Regions from separate parts of the Geodermatophilus sp. CPCC 205761 genome, predicted to be linked through region 4. Evidence: riboswitches for the same ligand, from Rfam matches in the RefSeq annotation. Region 4 holds a riboswitch; each other region holds the start of a gene.
The links. Region 4 has a riboswitch for cyclic di-AMP ahead of MY526_RS20060 (transglycosylase family protein). Riboswitches for the same ligand answer to the same signal wherever they lie in the genome.
Positions count from the first base shown of each region.

Region 1: another riboswitch for cyclic di-AMP. It lies ahead of MY526_RS08180 (C40 family peptidase); the one in region 4 lies ahead of MY526_RS20060 (transglycosylase family protein).
Region 2: another riboswitch for cyclic di-AMP. It lies ahead of MY526_RS09895 (M23 family metallopeptidase); the one in region 4 lies ahead of MY526_RS20060 (transglycosylase family protein).
Region 3: another riboswitch for cyclic di-AMP. It lies ahead of MY526_RS06190 (C40 family peptidase); the one in region 4 lies ahead of MY526_RS20060 (transglycosylase family protein).

Region 1 is NZ_JALPKQ010000010.1:50,051-54,000, forward strand. It holds gene MY526_RS08165 (RtcB family protein) at 1-338, shown strand, start outside; gene MY526_RS08170 (NmrA/HSCARG family protein) at 462-1,301, opposite strand; gene MY526_RS08175 (hypothetical protein) at 1,402-1,575, opposite strand; cyclic di-AMP (ydaO/yuaA leader) riboswitch at 1,902-2,053, shown strand; gene MY526_RS08180 (C40 family peptidase) at 2,067-2,585, shown strand; gene MY526_RS08185 (serine hydrolase) at 2,635-3,576, opposite strand; gene MY526_RS08190 (hypothetical protein) at 3,654-3,950, opposite strand, start outside.
Region 2 is NZ_JALPKQ010000012.1:112,361-116,310, forward strand. It holds gene MY526_RS09885 (DUF2382 domain-containing protein) at 1-210, shown strand, start outside; gene MY526_RS09890 (hypothetical protein) at 294-887, shown strand; gene MY526_RS09895 (M23 family metallopeptidase) at 962-2,179, opposite strand; cyclic di-AMP (ydaO/yuaA leader) riboswitch at 2,211-2,307, opposite strand; gene pstS (phosphate ABC transporter substrate-binding protein PstS) at 2,797-3,900, shown strand.
Region 3 is NZ_JALPKQ010000007.1:92,323-96,272, forward strand. It holds gene MY526_RS06185 (DUF2568 domain-containing protein) at 1-338, opposite strand, end outside; gene MY526_RS06190 (C40 family peptidase) at 469-1,524, opposite strand; cyclic di-AMP (ydaO/yuaA leader) riboswitch at 1,540-1,683, opposite strand; gene MY526_RS06195 (phytoene desaturase family protein) at 2,035-3,591, shown strand; partial or broken gene MY526_RS06200 (YhjD/YihY/BrkB family envelope integrity protein) at 3,594-3,950, shown strand, end outside.
Region 4 is NZ_JALPKQ010000038.1:14,084-18,033, reverse strand. It holds gene MY526_RS20070 (bifunctional 3'-5' exonuclease/DNA polymerase) at 1-1,475, opposite strand, end outside; gene MY526_RS20065 (DNA-directed RNA polymerase subunit alpha C-terminal domain-containing protein) at 1,515-2,045, opposite strand; cyclic di-AMP (ydaO/yuaA leader) riboswitch at 2,313-2,459, shown strand; gene MY526_RS20060 (transglycosylase family protein) at 2,462-3,634, shown strand.

The DNA.
Region 1 (3,950 bases), on a different contig from region 4:
GCAAGGGGGCCATCTCGGCGCGGCGGGGCCAGGACGGGCTGATCCCCGGGTCGATGGGGACGGCGTCCTACGTGGTGGTCGGCAGGGGCAACCCCGACGCGCTGATGTCCGCGCCGCACGGGGCCGGCCGCAACCACTCGCGCGGCGCCGCGCGGCGGCTGTTCACCCGCGCCGACCTCGATCGGCGGATGAAGGGCATCGCCTGGGGCCGGTCGGACGCCTTCCTCGACGAGCACCCGGACGCGTACAAGCCGATCGACCGTGTCATGGCCGACGCGGCCGACCTGGTCGAGGTCCGGCACACGCTGCGCCAGGTGGTCAACGTCAAGGGCGACTGACGCCCCGGGGCACATGTGTCTCCCGGGAAGCTCGTGCTCTGCCCACCACCGTGGGCAGAGCACGAGCTCCCGCAGGACACGTGCCCGGCCGCCGCCTATCCGGCGGCGCGGCGGCCGGCGCGCTCACTCCCGAGGCGACCAGCCGGTCGCCAGCCAGCCCGGGAGGTCCAGCAGGCCGGGCGCCAGCGCGCGGGTGGCCTCGATGTCGCCGCGGTAGGCGGGCGGGTGGGCGAGCCAGGTGAACATGGCGCGCGCGTCGTCGTCCAGGCCGTCGAGCGGCACCGCCTCGTAGCGGCCGGGCCGGCCGGCCCGCTCGCCGAAGGCGGCGGCGATCTGCTCGCCGGTCCGCTCGTCACCGGCGATCTCGATGCTGCCGCCGGGCACCCGGCCGGGGTCGAGGAGGACGTCGGCGGAGACCGTGCCGATGTCGGCGACGGCGATCATCTGCAGCGGCACGCCCGCCGGCAGCGGCATCCGGACGACGACCTCGCCGTCCTGCACCGCCGCCATCCAGCCCAGGTTCTCCATGAAGAAGACCGGCCGGACGACGGTCGCCGGCAGCCCCGACGCGGCCAGGTGCTCCTCGACGCGGCGCTTGCTCTCGAAGTGCGGGATGCCGGTCGAGCGCTCGGCGCCGCCGACGGAGTTGAGCACGACGTGCTCCACGCCGGCGTCCGCGGCCGCGTCGACGAGCGCGATCCCCTGGCGCTCCTCCGCCTCGGGCCCGCCGGCGCCGAACGGGGTGGTCATGGCGAACACCCGCTGCGCGCCGGAGAACGCCGTCCGCAGGCTGTCGGGGTCGGCCAGCTCGGCGCGGACGAGCTCGGCGCCCCGGTCGGCGAGGTCCCGGGCCTTGGCGGGGTCGCGGACGAGGGCGCGCACGCGGGCACCGGCGTCCAGCAGGGCGCGGGCGACGGCGCCGCCCTGCTGTCCGGTGGCACCGACGACGGCGATGACGGTCATGGGACTCCTCGGACTCGGTCTGGGCCGGCACGCGGGCGCGTGCCCCGTACGCGGCAGCGGCCCCCACCCGGGCTCGGGTGGGGGCCGCTGCGCCAGCAGATCAGTAGCGCCCGGTGCCGCGGCCCATGCCCTTGCCGCCGCCGCCCTTCTGCTGCTTCTGCTGGAAGTCCTGGATGAGCTTCTTGAGCTTGGCCTGGTTCTGCGGTTTGCGGGCCTCCTGGATGACCTTCGCCGCGATCCCCGACGCCACGAGCTTCCGGATCATGCCGGCCATGTGGGTTCCTCCTCGGTTCGGTTGACCTGCTTCGTGCCCGCCCAACGGCCGGGCCAACCACCCGGGTTCCGGCGGCAGGGCGTCGTCCGCCGATGACAGTCGGTGGTGCCACCCCGCAGGGGACGAGAACGTACGGATACCGCCGACCAGCGGTGACGGAGCCGGGCGGCTCCTCACACTGCGTCGTCCCCGCTGGTGAGGACGGCGAGCCGCGGCGTCCCCGGCCGCCGGATCCGACACCGACCCCGAATGGCGACGCCCGGCGGGGGTTCTTAGCGTTCTGCGCGGTCCAGCGGGCTCCCTCGTCGCCCACCCGTGGCGGCACCCGCCGGACACCGCCGAACCGGGCGTCGGTCGTCTACCGAGGCCCGGACCGGGGACCCACCGCAGCACTGGGGTGAAGCGCGATCCGTCGCGCCGGGCGACTCCCCCGTCCGAACCCGTCAGCTAACCCGGTAGGCGGTCGTGGAGAACAGGAGAACACGTCGTCCATGACGACTGCACGCACGACCTCTGCACGTCGCACGTTCCGTGGGATCGCCGTCGCCGTCATCGCCGGTGCCGGTATCGCGCTCTCCCCCCTGCCGGCAACGGCTGACACCGGTGGGGACGGTGGTGGGGGCGCTGCCGTCGCCGCTGCTCCGGCCGCCGCGTCGAGCGGCGCCGCCCAGGCCGCGGTCGACACCGCGCTCGCCCAGGTGGGCGACCGCTACGTGTACGGCGCGACCGGCCCGAACTCCTTCGACTGCTCGGGGCTGACGAGCTTCGCCTACAAGGCGGCGGGGATCTCCATCCCGCGCACCTCGCGGGCGCAGGCGGGCTTCGGCGCCCCGGTGGCGAAGTCGGACCTCCGGCCCGGTGACCTGGTGTTCTTCTACAGCCCGGTCTCGCACGTGGGCATGTACATCGGCAACGGCCAGATGGTGCACGCCTCGACCGCCAGCAAGCCGGTCGCCGTGGTGAACCTCGACTCGATGCCGAGCTACTCGGGCGCCCGCCGGGTCGCCTGACGCCTCGCGGTGCCCCGGCCGTCTGCTGACGGCCGGGGCACCGCGGCGGTCAGCCGATCCCGCTGAGGACGGCGGCAGCCGCGGCGTCGAGCGAGTCGCGCGCGCGGGCCCACGACGTCGAGCTCGGGAAGTCGCCGAGGAGGACGACCACCCGCCCGTCGGCGAGCTCGCCCGCCGAGTGCAGCTGCCGGCGCCCGTCGACGCAGCACATCCAGCCCTGCTTGGCCGCCACCGGCCCCGTGGCGCCGGTGCCGCTCGAGAGCAGGCCGAACCGCTGGTCGAAGCCGTCGGCGGCCGTCGCCGAGGTCGACCGCAGCCAGCCCAGGAGCCGGTCGGCGTCCCCGGGGTCGAGCAGCTGCCCGCGCGCCGCGAGGACGGCGGCGAGATCCGTGGCGCTCGTCGTCGCCTGGCCCCACTGACCCGGGATCGACGGCGGCGCGGTGGCGGTGAGCCCCAGTTCCGCGGCGACGTCGGTGACCAGCCCGGGCCCGTCGTACCGGTCCCACAGCCGGCTCATCGCGGCGTCGTCCGACCCCACGATCGCCCGCTCGGCCAGGGCGACGTCCTCGTCGGGCAGGGTCAGGGCACCGCTCTCGTCGAGCGCCAGCAGCCGGGTGACCACGAGCAGTTTCACCAGCGACGCGGTGGAGACCGGCCGGCCGGCGTCCGCGCTGGCGAGCAGCCGGTCCCCGTCGGCGTCCAGGACGACGACGGAGACGGTTCCGCCGGCGCCCGCCGCTGCGGCCTCGACGCCGGCCAGCACCGGCGCCGCGTCGACCGTCCGGAGTTCGGCCTTCGCGGAGGGCCCGGTCGCCTCCGGGACGTCGGTCGCGGCGGCCGCCTTGCCGTCGGTGGCGACGTGGCTGTCCGCCGCCGCGGTCACCATCGGGGTCGTGCAGCTGGCGAGGCCGCCGAGGACCACCCCGGACGCGCACAGCGCAGCGAGACCCCGGCGGAGCCGGTGGTCCAGGAGGGGACGGCGTCCGGCCACGGGCCCAGGGTGGGGGCGCTACCTGCCGGTGAGCAGGGAGTCCGCTGCTCGCCTCCTCCGGATGAGGGAGTCGGTGGTCAGCGGGCTCCCGGCTCGCGGCAGGGACTGGGTGGCTGGTCGGCGGACTGCAGCGAGAACACCGCCCCGGCGTCGCGCGGCCAGGTGCGGAGGAAGAGGAGCCCGTACCTGCGGTTGAGCAGCGCGTCGGAACCGACCTCGTCGACCAGCTGCGTGAGCCGCCCGGCGTCGTGGTTGCGGTAGCGCCGCAGCTCTTCGCCGGCGGCCACGGTGAGGAGGTCCCCGACGGCGCCCATGACGACGACCGCGGCCCAGTCGTCGTCCGGACCGCCGTCGCACAGCTGGACCCGGCGCGG
Region 2 (3,950 bases), on a different contig from region 4:
GTCGGCAACGCCATGGACGGCCCCGCCATCAGCGAGGAGGAGCACGAGGTCACCCTCCACGCCGAGCGCCCGGTCGTGGCGAAGGAGGCCGTGCCGGTCGAGCGGGTGCGCCTGGACACCGAGACCGTGACCGAGCAGCAGACGGTGAGCGAGCAGGTGCGCGAGGAGCGGATCGAGGCGGACGGCGTCGAGGAGACCCGCCGCCACTGACCGACCCTCGGGGCCGGGTGGCAGCACACCCCACCCGGCCCCCCGGTGCACGACCTCCCGCTCCCACCCCTCCCAGGAGACCCATGTCCACCACTGACCACGGCGCGTCGGCCACGCGCGGCCCGGCGCGCAACGCCGTCGACGCCCAGCACGACCGCTTCGGCGGCATCAAGTGGGGCGCGGCCTTCTTCGGCTGGCTGTCCGCCAACGGCCTCGCCGTCCTGCTCGTCGCGCTGCTCTCTGCCGCAGGCGTCGCCCTCGGCCTCACCCAGGGCATCCCCAGCACCGAGGAGGCCACCCAGCAGGCCGACACCATCGGCATCGCCGGCGGCATCGCACTGCTGGTGGTCCTCTTCCTCGCGTACCTCGCCGGCGGCTACGTGGCCGGCCGCATGGCCCGGTTCGACGGCGTCCGGCAGGGGATCGCAGTCTGGGTCATCGGACTCCTGGTCGTGATCGCCCTGTCGGTCGCCGGGGTCGTGCTCGGGTCGGAGTACAACGTGCTGCAGCAGTTGAACCTGCCGCGGATCCCGATCGACGAGGGAACGGCCACCACGGCGGGGATCATCGCCCTCGTGGCGGTCCTGCTCGCCACGCTGCTCGGTGCGGTCCTCGGCGGACGGCTCGGCACCCGGTACCACCGCAGGGTCGACCGGGCCGGCTTCGACGCCGCCTGACCCGGCTGGTCCCGCGACGACGGAGGGCCCCGCACCGACTGATCGGTGCGGGGCCCTCCGTCATGCGGTCGGGCTCAGCAGGAGCCGCCGAGGTCGATGCCGTGGGCGCTGAGCCACGGCATCGGGTTCACCCGGTTCTCGTACAGACCGCCCTGGTGCACCTCGAAGTGCAGGTGGGGTCCGGTGGACTGGCCCTTGTTGCCGACCTCGGCGATCTGCTGCCCGGCGGTGACCACCTGGCCGGCGCTGACGAAGAACCGGTTCACGTGGCCGTAGAGGGTGATCTGACCGTCGCCGTGCTGGACGTAGACCGCCTGGCCGAAGCCGCTGGCCGGGCCGGCCTGCAGGACGACGCCGCCCTCGGGGACGTAGATCGGGGTGCCGATAGGGGCGGCGATGTCGACGCCCTGGTGCATGGTGCCCCAGCGCGCGCCGTAGCAGGAGGTGAGGCGCCCGGAGGTCGGCATGCCGGACGTCGTGGCGGCGCTGGCGAGGGTCTGCGCCTGCGCCTGGCGCTCGCCCCAGGCGGCGCCCGGGTCGGCGGCACCCTGGGCGGCCAGCATCCGCTCACCGGCCTGGCGGAGCTCCTCCTCGAGGCGGGCCTTCTCGGCGGCGCGGGCGTCGAACTCGGCCTGCGCCTCGGCGAGGTGGGTGTTCGCCGCCGCCTCGGCCTGGTCGGCGGCGCGGGCGAGCTCGTCGAGCCGGACGACGGCGGCCTGCGCGGCACGGTCGGCGTCGGCGACCCGCTGCTCGACGGAGAGGAACTCGGCCAGCCGGTCGGACCGGTGGTCGCCGATGACCTCCATGGTGGCGGCCTGCTGCAGCAGCTCGGTGGGGCTCTCGGCGTCGAGCAGCAGCTCGACGTCGCCGTAGCGCTGGTCGCCGCCCATGTAGGCCTGGCGGCTGAGGTCGGCGATGGCCTCCTCGGCACCGGCGACCGCGGCCCGGGCCTCGGCCAGCTCGGCCGCGGTGGCCTCGGCCTCGGCCTGGCCGGCGGCGAGCTCGGCACGGGCGACGAGGGCGGCGTCGGCGGCGGCCTCGGCCTCGACCGTCATGCGCTGCAGCTGCTCCTCGGCGGCCTTGACCTCGCCCTCGATGCGGGCGACGTCAGCCGCGAGTTGCTCCTGCTCGGAGGCTGCGGGGGTGACGGGGGCGGCGACGGCCGCGGGCGCGCCGACCAGGAGGCCGGCGAGGACGGCGCCGACGACGAGGGCCCGGCGCGGAGAGCGCAGGCGACGGCGGACGGAGGTCGGTCGGTCGAGCTCGGTGTGCAGGCGGTGCAGGGTCGCCAAGGCGACGGTTCTCCCATCCTCGCGGCCGCCTACCGAGTTAGCTGACGGGTTCGGGCCGGACGGCGCCCTACCCGCCTGCGCCCCGTGCGCAGGCAGGACTCACCCCAGTGGAACGGTGGGTCCCCGGTCCCCCCTCGATCCCCGGAGGGACGTCGGGCGGTTCGGCGGGGCCCGGCCGAGGCCCCCCGGTTGTCGGGAGGCGGAGCCCGGCTGGGCCGTCAGGAAAGCTACTACGCGTGAGGGCCACCGGTCACGATCGGGTAACACACACGGTGCGCCTCCTTGCCCGAAGGGGTGAGGATCGACTACGTGCGGTCACAGCCTGACTGCTGACGGGTGATCACGGTGCCACACCCGTCACTCCTGCCGGGACCGCACCACCCACCTGCCCCGACACGGGTGGCGGAGCCCGGCGGAAGGGAGGAGGCTGCGCGGCCGCGTCGTCACCGACAGTGCGCGTCGGCACCCCCCGGTGAGATCCCGGACACGTCTGGCCGCCACGCCCGGGCGAGCGGCCCGACTCCGGTCGCCGGCGAGTGGACCCGGAGCCGACCGCCTAGGGTCGGCGACAGCGCCCCGGGGACGATCGCCCGGGCCCCGGATCGCGGAAGGCGTGTGTGACTGCCCGGAGGAAGGTCGCGGCCGGGATCGGCGCGCTGGCGGTCGGAGCCGCCGTCGTCGCCGTCGCCGGGTACGTGCCGCCGAACGAGCGCGACCGGGCCGGCGCCGCGGCCGGCGACCTGGCGGGTGCGATCGTCGGTGCGGGAGCGAGCAGCCAGCAGGCGGCCATGCAGGGCTGGACCGCGGGCTACTCCGCCGTCCAGCCGGGGGTGACCGTCGACTACGACCCGGTCGGCTCCGGCGGCGGGCGGGAACAGTTCCTGACCGGCGGCATCGACTTCGCGGGGTCGGACGCCGCACTGGACGACGAGGAGCTCGCCGAGGCCGCGGCCCGCTGCGGCCCCGCGGGGGTGTTCGAGCTGCCCAACTACATCTCGCCGATCGCCGTCGTCCACACCGCTCCGGGCCTCGACGAGCTCGCCCTCTCCCCCACCACGCTGGCGGCCGTCTTCGCCGGGCGGATCACCCGCTGGGACGACCCGGCCATCGCCGCCGACAACCCGGGCGCACCGCTGCCCGACCTGGCCGTGACGCCGGTGCACCGCAGCGACGAGTCCGGCACCACGGAGAACTTCACCGAGTACCTGGCGGCCACGGGCGGGGACGCCTGGCCGCACGAGCCCGACGGCGAGTGGCCGGTGGCCGGCGGGGAGGCCGCCCAGGGCAACTCCGGCGTCGTGGCCGCGGTGCGCAGCGGCGTCGGCACCATCGGGTACGCGGACCTCTCCCAGGCCGGTGACCTCGGCGTCGCGCGGATCGGGGTCGGCGAGGAGTTCGTCGCCCCCTCCCCCGAGGCCGCCGCCGCCGTGGTGGAGAACGCCTCCCGCCTGGAGGGCCGCGGCGAGTTCTCCTTCGCCGTCGAGCTCGACCGCACCACGACCGAGGCCGGCCGGTACCCGATCGTCCTGGTCAGCTACCACCTCGGCTGCGTCGAGTACGCCGACGCGCGGACCGCCGAGCTGGTCGCGGACTTCATGGGCTACGTGGTGAGCGAGGAGGGGCAGGACGCCGCGGCCGAGGTGGCCGGTTCGGCTCCGATCTCCGACGCGCAGCGCGACCAGGCCATGACGGCGATCGACGCGATCGGGACCGCCTCCTGAGGCGGACACACCGCCCCAGCGACCGGTTGTCGGCTGTTCCCACTCGACCG
Region 3 (3,950 bases), on a different contig from region 4:
TGCGACGTCAGCGGGCCGGACAGCAGCGAACCCAGCACCGCCGCGACCACGAGGAGGACCGCCAGGCGCGGCGAACCCGTCGCGAGCAGCGCGGCCGCCGCCGCGCCGAAGACCACCACCTTGGTGAGGACGGCGAGCACCGCGACCTGCACGACCGCCTGCGGTGCCGCGAACAGGCCCCACAGCAAGGCCGCGACCAGCGGCGCGCCGAGGGCGAACAGCCACCGGGTGGCCGTCGAGTCGCCCGCGGTCGCCCCCCAGTGGCCGAGGGCCGCCAGGGCCGCGAGTTCGGCGGCGAACGCGACGCCGGCCCACATCCACTGCCATCCCTGCGCCATGGTCGGCTCCTCTGCGATCATCGATCTGCTTCGAGAGCAGTGTTCACACCGCAGGACGCGACGTCAAGACCCGGACACAGCGGAGCCCCGGACGCACGCGGCGTCCGGGGCTCCGGGAGCGGACGGGGTCCTAGCCGGCGATGCGGTTGAAGCGCGGGGTCGCCCCCATGTCGTCGACGCTGGCGACCTTCACGACGTCGCCGGAGGTCGGCGCGTGGACCATCTGGCCGTTGCCCAGGTAGATGCCGATGTGGCTGACCGGGCTGTAGAAGGCGACCAGGTCACCAGGGCGGGCCTCGGCCCGCGAGACCGTCCGGCCCATCTGCGACTGCAGGCGGCTGGAGTGCGGCAGGCCGATCCCGGCTGCCTTGTAGGCGTAGAGCACCAGACCGGAGCAGTCGAAGGAGCCCGGCCCCTCGGCGGCCCACACGTAGGGCTTGCCGCGCTGGGCCATGGCGGCGTCGATCGCCTTCTGGGCGGCGGCGCTGTCGGCCACCACCGGACCGGCGGCGGCCGGCTCCTCGCGCTCCGTGCGGCTGGCCCGCTCCTGGCCGGCTCCGTGGGCGGTGGCCGCGGCCGCCAGGGCGGCGCGTCGCTCGTCGGCGCTGAGCCGCGCGTAATCGGCCTGGTAGGCGGTGATCTGCTCCTGCAACTCGGCCTGCTGGGCGGCGACGGCGTCGTACTGCTGCTGGGCCTCGTCCGCCGCCCGGTCCGCCTCGGCCTGCGCCTGCGCGGCGACCTCACCGGCGGAGGCGGCCTGCTCGATCAGCCCGTTCTGGTGGCCGGCGACGGCGTCGAGCAGGTTCACCCGGTTGACGAACTCGTCAGCCGAGCCGCTGGTCATCAGGGCCCGCAGCGAGCCCATGCTCTCGCCGGTGAACGCGCTGCGGGCGATGCCCCGCACCTGCTCCTGCGCGGCGGCCACGACCGCCTGCGCCTCGGCGACCTGCGCCGCGGCGGCCTGGGCGGCGGCCTGCTGGGCCTCGAGCTCCGAACGCGCCTCGTTGAACTGCTCGGTGACGACCTCCAGCTCGTGGCCGCGGGCGGCGACGAGGGCGGCGGCCTCCTGCGAGGAGCCCGGCGCGGCACCGGCCACGGCCGGGAGGAGCGAGACGCCGATGGCGCCGACGAGGACGACGGCGGCCCGTCGCCAGGCAGCGCGACGGGACGCGCGAGGGGTCGCCATGGTGCGGCGGCTCTCCGTTCTTCCGCAGGCCGCCTACCGGGTTAGCTGACGGGTTCGGACGGGAAGTCGCCCGGCGCGGCCGGCCGGAGGCCGGGCGCGCTTCACCCCAGTGCTGCGGTGGGTCCCCGGCCCGCACCCCCGGGGAGGAGGGAGAGGCTCGGCGGCGTCCGGGGAGTGTCACCCAGGGTGGTGACGGAGCGCCCCGCCGGACATACACACCGTAATGGCCGGAACTCCGCGGTGACAATTACCTGGATGTGATTTCGTGGACTCTCGCCTCGACTCCGCAGGCGGGTGGAGCACCTGGGACCGGTGGTGCGGGTGGGGTTTGGGCGGCCGCCCACGGGAGCACGGGGACCGCATGGATCTGCAGCGACCCCTCGTGGTGCCGGCCTCGTCGGGGCGCTCGCAGGGTGCGGCAGCACCGAGACCGGCGGCCACACCGACGCCGTGCGCCACGAGCAGGACGCGACCAGGGAGGACGGCTGACCGGCCGGTTACGGTCCGCCGGTGAGCGCGCGGAGCAAGTACGACGCCGTGGTCGTCGGAGCGGGGCACAACGGCCTGGTGGCCGCGGCCTACCTGGCGCAGGGCGGCTGGTCCGTCCTGGTCCTGGAGCGGCTCGAGCGGGTGGGTGGCGCCGCGGTCAGCCAGCAGGTCTTCCCGGGCGTCGACGTCCGGCTGTCGGCCTACTCCTACCTGGTCAGCCTGCTGCCCGACCGGATCGTCGCCGACCTCGGCCTGCAGCTCACGCTGGCCGACCGCGCGGTGGCCTCGTACACCGCCGTCGCCGGGGGGCGCGGCCTGCTGGTCGAGCGCGCCGAGGGACCGGCCACCACCGCGTCCTTCCGCGAGCTGACCGGCTCGGACGCCGAGCTGGCGGGCTGGCGCCGGTTGTACGGCCGGCTGGCCATCCTCGCCGAGGACCTCGCGCCCACGCTCACCGAGCCGCTGCTCTCCCCCGCCGAGCTGACCGGCCGGCTGCGCGACCCGCGGCTGTTCACCGACCTCGTCGAGCGGCCGCTGGCCGACGTGGTCGCCGACGACCTGCACCACGACGTCGTCCGCGGGGTCGCGCTCACCGACGGGCTGATCGGCACCTTCGCCGACGTCCACGCCGCCGACGGCCTGGCCGGGCGCTGCTTCCTGTACCACCTGATCGGCAACGGCACCGGGCTGTGGCGGGTGCCGGTGGGCGGGATGGGCGCGGTCACCGGGGCCATGGCCACCGCCGCCCGCGGCGCCGGCGCGGAGCTGGTCACGCGGGCGACGGTCACGGCGATCGAGCCGCGCGCCGACAGGGTGACCGTGCACTGGACCGACGGCGACGGCGCGGAGCGGGCGGCCGACGCCCGGTTCGTCGTCTCCGGCGCGGCACCCGAGGTGCTCGACCGGCTGACCGGCGCGGCGCCGCGGACGACGCCGGACGGCGCCCAGCTCAAGGTGAACATGGTGCTGGCCCGGCTGCCCCGGCTGCGCTCGGGCGTCGACCCCGCCGTCGCCTTCGCCGGCACCTGCCACGTCGACGAGGCGGCCGGCCGGCTCGACGCCGCCTACGCCCAGGCCGCCGCGGGGGAGCTGCCCGACGTCATCCCGTTCGAGGTCTACTGCCACTCGCTGTCCGACCCGTCGATCCTCGGGCCGGCCGAGCGCGCCGCCGGGTACCAGACGCTCACGCTCTTCGGCCTGCACACGCCGGCCGGGCTGTTCCGCGCCGACCCGGTGGGCACCCGCCGCGAGGCGGTGCGTCGGGTGGTGGCGCAGCTCGACGCGCACCTGGAGGAGCCGCTGCTGGACTGCCTGGCCCGCGACGCCTCCGGTGAGCCGTGCCTGCAGGCGGCCTCCCCGCTGGACGTCGAGGCGTCGCTGGCCATGCCGGGCGGCCACATCTTCCACGGCGACCTCGCCTGGCCGGTCGCGCCGACGCCGGCGGAGGCCGGCACGTGGGGCGTGGCGACGCCGCACCCGCGGATCGTGGCGGCCTCCTCCGGGGGCACCGTGCGCGGCGGGGCGGTCAGTGGCCTGGGCGGCTACGCCGCCGCCCGGCACCTGCTGGACCGGCGCTGAGGATGGGGTCGGCCGCGCGGCTGCGGACCGAGGCGTCGTCCCTGGTCCGCGGGGCGGGGCGGCGGCTGCGCGGCCGCGACCTCGCGCTGATCGCGGCCGGGCTCACCTTCTACGCCGGCGTCGCCGTGGTGCCGCTGCTGCTGGTGGCCTTCTCGCTGACCGCGCTGCTCACCTCGCCCGGCACCGTCCGTGACCTGGCCGGCCGGCTCGCCGACCTGCTGCCGCCCCAGCTGGGAGCACCGGAGGCGCTCCGGGCCCTGGCCGACGCGGGCGTCGCCATGGGCCCGCTCGACTTCGCGCTCGCGCTGCTCCCGCTCTCGCTCTACGGCGAGGGGCTGCGGCGGGCGCTGCTGCGGTTC
Region 4 (3,950 bases):
TCCGCCAGCGATCCGCTCGCGTGAAGGCGCCAGAGCCGGTTGCGGAGATCGGCCAGCCAGCACAGCGCCCACTCGGCGCCGGTCCCCTGGACGACGAAGTTGCGGGTGAACCGGCCCCAGGCGCGCCGCCGCCGGTCCCGCTCCTCCCGCGGGTCCGCCTCGTCCGGCGGGTCGCCGAGTCCGGCCGGCCGCTGCGCCCAGCCGCCGGTCGGTGCCGGGGACCCCCGGCCGAGCAGGGTGTGCACGACCTCGCCGCGCTCGCCGGCACGGGCGGCCTCCTCGACCAGCCCGATGGCCCGCGGGTAGCGGCGGGCCAGCCGCGGCATCATCCGCCCGCTCTCCCCGCGGGTGCCGCCGTACATGGCGCCGAGCATCCCGACCTTCGCCTCGGCCCGGGTCGCGACCGCACCGCCGGCCACCATCCCCTGGTAGAGGTCCGTGGACCGCGCCGCCTGCGCCATCGCCGTGTCCCCGCTCATGCCGGCGAGCACCCGCGGCTCCAGCTGGGCGACGTCGGCGACCACGAACCGCCAGCCGTCGTCGGCGACCGCCGCGGGGCGCACCTGGGTCGGGACCGACAGGGCGCCGCCGCCGGTCGCCGCCCACCGCCCGGTGACCACGCCCCCGGGGAGAAACGACGAGCGGAACCGGCCGTCGCGCACCCAGGTCTCCAGCCAGGTCCAGCCGTTGGCCTGCAGCAGCCGTGACAGCTTCTTGTACTCCAGCAGCGGCGGGACGGCGGGGTGGTCGACCTGCTCCAGGCTCCACGACCGGGTGTCGGTCACCGGCAGCCCCGCCGCCTGCAGCGCCCGCAGCAGCACGCTCGGTGAGTCGGGGTTGAGGTCGGCGGCCCCGAGGGCCGCCCGCACCTCCCCCGCCAGCCGCTCGAGCACCGCCGGCCGCCGGCCGGCTCCCGCCCGCGGTCCGAGCAGCTCGGTCAGCAGCCGCTCGTGGACGTCGGCCCGCCAGGGCAACCCGGCGTGCGTCATCTCCGCGGCCACCAGCGCGCCGGACGACTCGGCCGCCAGGAGCAGGCCGAGGCGCGCCTGCTCCGGAGAGGCGGCGACGGCGGCCTGCTGGCGCTCGTCCTCGGCGACGGGGTCGAGCCGGTCGGCGGGGTCGTCGAGCGGGAAGAGCGCGGAGTCCGCCGCGGTCACCGGCTCCAGCGCGTCCCATCCCGGGGTGTCGTCGGCGGCCAGCAGGGCCTGGTCGACGAACGGCGTCCGCCGGAGGACGGCGTGGGCGAGTCTCAGGTCGGTGCAGCGCTCGACCCGGACGCCGGCCTCCAGGAGCGCCGGGTACCAGCGCGTGGTGTCGTCCCACACCCAGCGGACCGCCGGGCCCGCCTCCCGTGTCCGGACGTACGCGGCCAGCTCCTCGGCCGGGAGCCGGCGCACCTCGGTCGCCGTCCCGTCGTCGGCGTGCTCGCGCACCTCCACGGCCGCTCCACGGCGCCGGAGGAGGACACGGGTCACCCGTGCAGTGTCGTCGAGGTCGCCGACAGGACGACGTCGCTAGCGGCCGAGCAGCCCGCGCAGGCGGCGGACCGGCAGCTGGACCGACCACCGGGCCACCCGCCACGGCACGCCGGCCGCGGCGCGGGCCAGGCGCGCGCCCAGGTGCAGCAGGTCGGCGTACTCCGCCGGCCGGGGAGCCGCAGGCGCGGGACGAGGAGCGGAGACGGGCGGCGGGTCGGGCGGCCGCCGGTCGGGGACGAGCAGGTCGACCGCCGTGCGGCGGCGGGGGCCCCGCAGCGAGTCGAACGACGGGATGGGGGGCGCGAGCGGCGACTCCGTCTCGGCCGGCCGGGGCTCCGTGCCCGTCACCGGCGACGGACTCGGGTGCGGCTCGGGGACGACGAGCCGGATCGCCGCGATCAGGCCGGTGCCCAGCCCGGGGACCGCGGCCAGCTCCCGCCGGGTGAGCGCCGCGAGGTCGTCGACGCGGGTGACGCCGGCGCGGGTCAGCGCGGTCACCGCCCGTCCCGGCAGGCCCAGGTCGGCGATCGTCCGCGCAGGGGCGGGCCCCGTCGACCTGGTCGGCATGGCATCCGACCCTAGTGCCGCCGCCCGGCCGGCGATCGCCCGAGCCGGGCGGCCCGCCCCGGACGGACGCCACGCCAAGCCGTTCCGGCGTGTCGTGTGACGCACCGGACACGGGAACCGGCGCGTTCAGCGACGACCAGCCCATTCCCGATCCGCGTGTCGAGTGTGACCGGCGACACGGCGACAGTCGACATGACCGGTCGTAGCGTTTTGGCTGCGCTCAGCAAACAAGTGAGCGTGGCGCCGGTCCGCCAAACCCTGCCCACCGGCTGTCCTCCGAAGAACTCCGGGCAGGGGTGGGGGACCCACGTCCACGGCGCGCCGCGCGCGCCTCGGGGTGAAGCCGCGCACCGCGGCCGGGCACCGATCGTCCGAACCCGACAGCTCACCTCGCCGGCGGCGATCGGAGATCACCCATGCCCAAGCACCGCGCGCCTCGCTATGTCCGCACCAAGAAGGTCCTCTCCCGCGCCCCCGTCGCCGCCGGCGCCACCGTCGTCGGGATCGGCGTCCTGAGCTCCCCGGCCCACGCCGGCTCCACCCACGACTGGACCGGCGTCGCCGAGTGCGAGTCGGGCGGGAACTGGGGCATCAACACCGGCAACGGCTACTACGGCGGCCTGCAGTTCAGCCCGGCCACCTGGGCGGGCTTCGGGGGCACCGACCTCGCCCCCCGCGCCGACCTCGCGACCCCCGCCCAGCAGATCGAGATCGCCGAGAAGGTGCTCGCCGGTCAGGGCATCGGCGCGTGGCCGACCTGCGGCAAGCTCCTGGCCGACGGCACCACCGCGGCCGCCGCGGCGCCGGCACCGGCTCCGGCCGCCGCGCCGGCACCGGCTCCGGCCGCCGCCCCGGCGCCTGCTGCCGAGCAGCCGGCCACTCCCTCGCCGGCGGCCCCGTCCGAGGCCGACTACACGGTCGAGCGCGGCGACACGGTGGCCGAGATCGCCGCCGCCTCCGGGCAGTCGTGGCGCGCGCTCTACGAGCGCAACGTCGCCGTCATCGGCAGCAACCCCAACCTCATCTTCCCGGGCCAGGTGCTGCTGACCGCCGGGTCGGCCCCGGTCGCGGCCGCTCCGGGGGGCACCCTGGGGGCGTCCGCACCGGCCGCCGAGATCACCCCGGCCGTCGCGGCGACCCCCCTCGAGGCCGCGCCGGCCCCCGTCGTGGAGGCCGCGCCGGCCCCCGTCGTCGAGGCCGCGCCGGCTCCCGCACCGGCCGCCGCGGTCGCGGAGATCACCAACAGCGCCGGAGGCGTGCGGCCGGAGGCCCAGGCCGCCGCCGACGTCGTCGTCGCCAACGTCCCCGGTGCCGCCGGCATCACCATCGGCGGCACCCGCGCCAGCGCCGTCGACCCGCACGGCCACCCGTCCGGGCTGGCGCTGGACTACATGGTCGGCTCCGACACCGCCCTGGGCGACGCCATCACCGAGTACCACATCGCCCACTGGGACGACCTCGGCGTGGAGTACGTCATCTGGCAGCAGCGGATCCTCACCTCGCCGACCGGCGTCTGGAAGCTGATGTCCGACCGCGGCAGCGCGACGGCGAACCACATGGACCACCCGCACGTGAACTACCAGGGCTGAGCCCCCGGCAGCTCCGCGAGCTGCGCCCGAGCGCCCCCCACCTCCCCCGGGGTGGGGGGCGCTCTGGCGTCCGTGCGGGTCAGAGGTGGGCGAGGTGGACGCCGTCGATCGACCAGATCGCCGACGTGTCGCCGTGGTGACGGCCCGCAGCTCCCGGAAGCACTCGCTCAGGGCCCGCTCGTACGGCAGCTGCGGCGCCAGGAAGACGTTTCAGCTCTCCACCACGGCCAGCTGCTCGGCGAGCGGGATGTCGAAGCAGTCGACCGGCGCGGACCGGTGCGCCAGCAGCTCCCGCAGCTCGCCGGGCCCAGGGCGG